DNA from 3 places in the Tardiphaga sp. 862_B3_N4_1 genome. Region 3 is predicted to be linked to each of the others. Evidence: predicted binding sites of a transcription regulator. Region 3 holds the regulator's gene; each other region holds the start of a gene.
What was found. Region 3 encodes PhoB, which activates phosphate uptake and scavenging genes when phosphate is short. Its sites were predicted from a motif close to TGTCATNNANCTGTCAT; they were not measured.

Region 1 (2,271 bases), on a different contig from region 3:
ATGTGGGTGGCATCAACCTGGTCGACGTTCTCGATGGTGAAGAACGGGAAGGTCAGCACGCCGTCATTCAGCGGCTTGCGGGCCAGCTTGTTCGGGTCCTGGATCTTCATCAGGTCGATGAAACCAATCTTGCGAACGGGCTTGCCGACATTGGCGTCGTTCAGTTCGATCTTGTAGACCTTCTTGAACTTGGCGAGATCCGGGAAGCAGTCTTCACCGCGCTTGCCGTCGGCGCAGGCCTTGTCCTTGGTGCCTTCGCCATTGTCACGCTCGATGATCAGGCCGTTGTCGGCGGTGATCATGTTGAAGTCGCCGATGGCATTGCCGTTCTGTTCGAACACGTACTGCCAGTAGCGACCGGTGAACTTCTCGTTGGCGACGTCGAATTCCAGGATGCGCGAAGCTTCCTTGCCGTCGACCTTTTCCCAGTCCTTCTTCTCGGCATCCCAGATCGGGCCTTCGAGCAGGCCGTATAGGAACTTGCCATCCTTGGAGGAGGCGAAGCCTTCATAGCCCTTGGAGCGGCGCAGGTTGACGGTGGTGTAGGTGGCGCCCGGTGCGCCCGGCGACTGCACCGACCAATGGTCGGGCGAACGCACCGGCTTGCCGTCGGCGACGGTGTCGAACACAGCCAGAACCTTGCCGGTCTTGTCGGCCTTGATGATGTAGGGGCCGAATTCTTCGCCGATCCAGAAATTGTCGCCGACGATCTGGAAGCCTTCGGTGTCGACATCGGCGCCGGTCAGGTAGCGCTTGGCGGTGTCTTCGTGAACGATGCGGAACGGCACCTTCTTGTCGGGATCGTGCAGGAACACGGTGGCCTGACGCTCGACCTTGCCGTTCTTCCAGTCGATCTTGTGATGATTGAGATAGATCATGTAGTCGGCCGAATTGTAGCGCGAGCCGGCGCCATTGTCGGTCAGCACCCAGAACGAACCGTCTGGCATCACCTTGATGCCGGAATGGCCCTGCAGCGGCTGCCCCTTCATCGGCAGCGAGATGCCGGTGGCGCGCTCATAGGACTTGCCCATCACGGTGCCGAGCGCGTCGACGCGCTTGCCGGTTGTGTATTTGCCCGAGGTCTTCAGGTCGTTCGGCGCATCCGCTGGCGCATCGATGGTCGACGTCGCCGGCAGCACGGCATGGCCGGCGAGCTTGGCTGGAAATTCGCCTTCCGACTGCGCAAAGGCTGCGGAAGAAAGCATGACGAGGGAAGCGACGGAGCAGAGGAATGTGCTGCGCATGGTTGTCTCCTTTGTGGTGACCATGCGCGGTGTTCTGGGGGGCGGGCGTTACGCTGCGCTGACAGTTCCGTGACGAATGGGTGACAGCGGGGGAAAGAGCTGCGGCATGGGGTCGCCGCGGCTGCGGGTTAGGCGCGGTTCCTCTTCGTTCAACCCACGCAAAACCATCGTCATGGCCGGGCAAAGCGCGAAGCGCGGCTTCGCTGGATGTCCCGGCCATCCACGTCTTCTTTGTAGCCGAGACGTGGATACCCGGCATTCGCCGGGCATGACGAACATACCTGCCGTGCGGTTCTATCTGAAATGCGCCTACTGCTTCTCGATCCCTGCATCCGTGATCAGCTTCTCCCACACCTTGAGCTGATCCTTCAGGAAGGCGTCGAATTCTTCCGGCGTACCGGAGAAGGCTTCCATGCCGCGGTTGGCGAGGTCTTTCTGGATTTCGGGGCGTTCGACGATCTTGCGGATTTCGGCGTTGAGCTTGACGACGATGTCCTTCGGCATGTTGGCCGGGCCGAGATAGCCCTGCCACGAGGTGATGTCGAAGCCCTTCACGCCGGCCTCGTCCATGGTCGGCAGATCGGGCAGCAGTTTGGAGCGATATTTCGTGGTCACCGCAAGCGACTTCAACGCCTTGGCGTTGACATGCGGCAGGCCGGTCGGAACGTCGACGAACATCATGCTGACACGGCCGGCGATGACATCGGTGAGCGCCGGTGGTGAGCTCTTGTAAGGCACGTGCAGGAGATCGAGCTTGGCGAGGCGGGCAAAGGTCGCGCCCGAGACGATCGCCGACGAACTGCCCGATGCGTAGGAGTACTTGCCCGGCTCTTTCTTGGCGAGCGCGATCAGCTCTTCCACGGAGTTGGCGGGAATCTCAGGATTGATCACCAGCATGAAGGGCAGGTCGCCGGTGCGCGCGATCGGCGTGAAATCCTTGATCGGATCATAGCTCATGGTCTTGAGCAGAAAAGGATTGGCCGAATGCGTCGTGTTGGTGGTCACGAACAGCGTGTAACCATCGGCG
Region 2 (2,271 bases), 220 kb from region 3:
AGACGGCGCGGTCCATGTCGAGCAGATGGGCGTATTTGTCGATCAGGCCCGACTCGACCATCAGGAAGAAGCCGTTGTCGTTGCGCGACAGGATCTTGAGCGCGCCATGCACCTGCTCGGTCAAATCAGGCTGTTGCGGATATTTCTTCACGCCGCCGCCGCCGAGAAACTTGCGGTCCAGCACGCCGTCCATATTGCCGGGCGTGAAAAGTCCAAGCAGCTTGCGCGTCTCCGGCTTCTTGGCGAGGCCGTTCAGTTCGGGCGCCGTGGTCGCCACCGAATAACCGGCATCACGGAAGCGTGCGACATAGTCGACGTCATCCTTGCGCTTCGATGTCGCGGCCGCCTGCGGCAGGAAATTCGCTGCGCCGCCGCCCATCAATACGTCCGGTTTGGCCGCAAGGAACTGCGCGACGATCTCGTCATAGGCCGCGCGGCGGCGGGTATGCGCGATCATCGCGGCGGGCGTCGCGTCCTCGACCTCGGTATTGGTGACAATGCCGATCGCCAGATCGAGCTTGCGCTTCGCGAGGCTGGTGATGGTTTCGACCTGCGGATCGTCGAACACATTCGCGGTGCGATCCGCATAGACGCCCATCGCATTGGTTGCGGTCTTGTGGCCGGTGGCATAGGCGCTGGCCGAATTGGCGGAATCGGTGATGATGGAATCGGAGCCCGCCGTTGCCACCATCGCCATATGTGGCATGTCGTCCATCGCGAGCTTGCCGCGGCTCTTGCCTTCGGTGATGCCCTTCGAAAGAATTCTGGCGCCGACGCGGTGCGCCAGCGACATACCGTCGCCGATAAACAGGATCACATTCTTCGCCTTGCGCGGACCGGTATCGTAGACGTTCCACGTCACCGCGCGGCTGCGCACGCCGTCGCTGACTTCGATCTTGTAAGTCCCGGCTTTGTCGAGCGTCACGTCGCGCAGCAGCAAGGCGGACTGATCCTTGCCGTCTTCCTTCGCGATGTAGTCCGGGGATTTGCCGAACGCTGCGGTCTGATCGGCGCCGTTGATCGTCACCTTGATGTCGGCGGCCTGAACGAGTTCGGGAAACTCGACCTTGAAGTCGAATTTCGCGCCCGCGAGGATATCAGCGCGGTCGAGCGGATAGATCGTCTGCGCGCAGATTGGCGCGCTCATGAAAAAAGCCGCAAACGCGGCCAGCAACGACGTGTTTCTCATGGTGGACGTCCCGAGCGAGAGCCTGCGTGAGGCGATGTCCTTCCAATATAACGGCCGGATGACGTGACGACGACATCCGGCCGTTTGATCTTATAGTTCGAGCGTCTCCGCCGCGCCCTCAGCTCTTGTCGTTGTCGAGCTTCGGAATGTTTGAGCCTTCGCCAGCGCTCAGCAGGCCCGTCTTCGCATAGAGATCCAGCTTGGCGCGAGTATCGGTGATGTCGAGGTTGCGCATGGTGAGCTGGCCAATCCGGTCGGCTGGCGTAAACGGCGCATCCTCGACCTTCTCCATGCTCAGCCGCTCCGGCGCGTAGGTCAGGTTGGGGCTCTCGGTGTTCAGGATCGAGTAGTCATTGCCGCGGCGCAGTTCGAGCGTCACCTCGCCGGTGATCGCACGCGCGACCCAGCGCTGCGCCGTCTCGCGCAGCATCAAGGCCTGGGAATCGAACCAGCGTCCCTGATAAAGCAGCCGCCCGAGCCGCATGCCGCTGATGCGATACTGCTCGATGGTATCTTCGTTGTGGATGCCGGTGACAAGACGCTCATAGGCGATGTGCAGCAGCGCCATGCCCGGCGCTTCATAGATGCCGCGGCTCTTGGCCTCGATGATCCGGTTCTCGATCTGGTCACTCATGCCGAGGCCATGGCGGCCGCCGATGACATTGGCCTCGAGGAACAGCGCGACAGGATCGGTGAAGGTCTGGCCGTTCAGCGCAACGGGCTGGCCATCCACAAACCGCACCACGACCTTCTCAGCCTTGACGGCGCAGTCGTCGCGCCAGAACGGCACGCCCATGATCGGGTTGACGATCTTGATGCCGCTGTCGAGCTGTTCGAGATCCTTGGCCTCATGCGTGGCGCCGAGCAGATTGCTGTCCGTCGAATACGCCTTCTCGGCGCTCATCTTGTAAGCGAAGCCGTGGGCGGTCATGAAGGCCGACATTTCGGCGCGGCCGCCCAGTTCGTCGATGAACTGATCGTCGAGCCAGGGCTTGTAGATCTTCAGGTCCGGATTGGTCAGCAGTCCGTAGCGGTAGAACCGCTCGATATCGTTGCCCTTATAGGTCGAGCCGTCGCCCCAG
Region 3 (2,271 bases):
AATTCGCGCCCGGTGAGCGCTAAAGGATTCTGACCGCAGGGATTTTTGAAGTCTCAACTCGCAGCGCTGCCCGGTCAGGCCGGCGCTCACGAAGGGAAAACGGCGATGACGGTAATGACATGGACCGACGATCGCGTCGAACAGTTGAAGAAACTCTGGGAAGGCGGCCTTTCCGCCAGCCAGATCGCTGCGGAACTCGGTAACGTGACCCGCAACGCCGTGATCGGCAAGGTTCACCGCCTTGGCCTGTCCGGCCGTGCCAAGAGCCCCTCCTCGGCAGCTCCGCGGCAGCGCAAGGCGCGCCCGGCGCAGCAGATGGTACGCGTCGCCCGCCCGATGGCACGCGGCAATACCGCGCTGGCCCATAATTACGAGATCGAGGCCGAGCCCGACCCGATCGCCTATGACAACATCGTGCCGATCAGCCAGCGCCTGTCGCTGGTCGAACTCAACGAAGCCACCTGCCATTGGCCGATCGGCGATCCGTCGAGCGCGGACTTCTACTTCTGCGGCGGCAAGGCCCTGGCCGGCGCCCCCTATTGCGCGCATCACTCGCGCATCGCCTATCAGCCGGCCAGCGACCGCCGCCGCGCGGTGCCAAAGCCGACGCGCTGAGCTGGAAAGCATCTAAACCAAATGAAAATGCCCGGTGATGAGCCGGGCATTTTTTTGTTTTGGGGGAATTGTGAGCGGAGACCTCTCCGCCGTCATACCCGGCGAATGCCGGGTATCCACGTCTTGGCCGAACACAAAGACGTGGATGGCCGGGACAAGCCCGGCCATGACGAGAATAACTGTCGATAGCGGAGTATTACTCCGCCGCCTTGTCGAACCGGTCATCCAGCGCGTAGCCGGCGCCGCGCACGGTGCGGATCGGATCGGGCTCGCCGGCGGGATTGAGCAGCTTGCGCAGACGGCCGATATGCACGTCGACGGTGCGCTCGTCGATATAGATGTCGCGGCCCCAGACGCTGTCGAGCAACTGCTCGCGGCTGAACACGCGGCCCGGATGTTCCAGGAAGAACTCCAGCAGGCGATATTCGGTCGGACCGAGATCGATCGGACGGCTCGAGCGCACGACGCGGCGCTTGTCACGGTCGAGTTCGATGTCGCCAAACGCCAGGACGGTGGCGAGACGCTCGGGAGCGGCACGACGGAGCAGGCCCTTCACGCGGGCGAGGAGCTCCGGCACCGAGAACGGCTTGACGATATAGTCGTCGGCGCCGGTGGCGAGACCGCGAACGCGCTCGCTCTCTTCGCCGCGCGCCGTCAGCATGATGATCGGCAATGCCTTGGTTTCGGGCCGTGCGCGCAGGCGGCGGCACAGTTCGATACCGGACAGACCCGGCAGCATCCAGTCGAGCACCACGAGATCCGGCACCCGCTCCTTCAAGCGGGTGTCGGCATCGTCGCCGCGCGCGACAGTTTCAACGTCATAGCCTTCGGCGTCGAGGTTGTAGCGAAGCAGCGTCGTTAGTGCCTCTTCATCTTCCACAACCAGAATGCGTGCATTCACAGCCATCTTGATCAATATCCTCAGTGACGTCCGACAAGTCTTTAAATCATGATCCTTGCGGAAGACTGGCTTCCACTTTTCAGGGCCATGCTTCAGACAGTCGGCGTATTCGCGAATGTGGTCATGTCGCCCTTCGGGCGCTTGTCGAGGATCTGCTGACCCTCGATCATGTAGAACACGGTTTCCGCAATATTGGTGGCATGGTCGCCGATCCGCTCGATGTTCTTGGCGCAGAACATCAGGTGGATACAGAACGAGATGTTGCGCGGATCTTCCATCATATAGGTAAGGAGCTCGCGGAACAGCGAGGTGCAGATCGCGTCGATTTCCTCGTCGCCCTTCCACACCGTCATCGCGGCCGGCAGATCGTGTGCGGCATAGGCGTCGAGCACGGCCTTGACCTGGGTGGTCACGAGGTCGGTCATGTGTTCGAGGCCGCGGATCAGCTTCAGCGGATGGAAGTCGCTGTCGAGTGCATTGACGCGCTTGCCGATGTTCTTGGAGAGATCGCCGATACGTTCCAGATCGGTGGCGACACGCAGCGCGCCGACGATCTCGCGCAAATCGACAGCCATCGGCTGGCGCTTGGCGATGGTCAGCACGGCGCGCTCTTCGATCGTGCGCTGCAACTGGTCGATCTCGGCGTCGGTGGCGACGACGCGCGCACCGAGCGCGACATCCCGGCGGATCAGCGCGTCGACGGATTCGACAATCTGCCGTTCCGCAAGGCCACCCATCTCGGCGACGAGACGGGT

Region 1: the regulator PhoB is predicted to act here: its motif matches at 1,314-1,330, upstream of AB8B02_RS01975 (esterase-like activity of phytase family protein).
Region 2: the regulator PhoB is predicted to act here: its motif matches at 1,237-1,253, upstream of AB8B02_RS25880 (alkaline phosphatase).

The regions. Positions count from the first base shown of each region.
Region 1 covers NZ_JBPWQB010000001.1:407,156-409,426, forward strand. The annotation lists gene AB8B02_RS01975 (esterase-like activity of phytase family protein) at 1-1,244, opposite strand, end outside; gene AB8B02_RS01980 (Bug family tripartite tricarboxylate transporter substrate binding protein) at 1,554-2,271, opposite strand, start outside.
Region 2 covers NZ_JBPWQB010000002.1:1,807,997-1,810,267, forward strand. The annotation lists gene AB8B02_RS25880 (alkaline phosphatase) at 1-1,189, opposite strand, end outside; gene argG (argininosuccinate synthase) at 1,308-2,271, opposite strand, start outside.
Region 3 covers NZ_JBPWQB010000002.1:2,031,973-2,034,243, reverse strand. The annotation lists gene AB8B02_RS26870 (GcrA family cell cycle regulator) at 106-615, shown strand; gene phoB (phosphate regulon transcriptional regulator PhoB) at 812-1,516, opposite strand; gene phoU (phosphate signaling complex protein PhoU) at 1,609-2,271, opposite strand, start outside.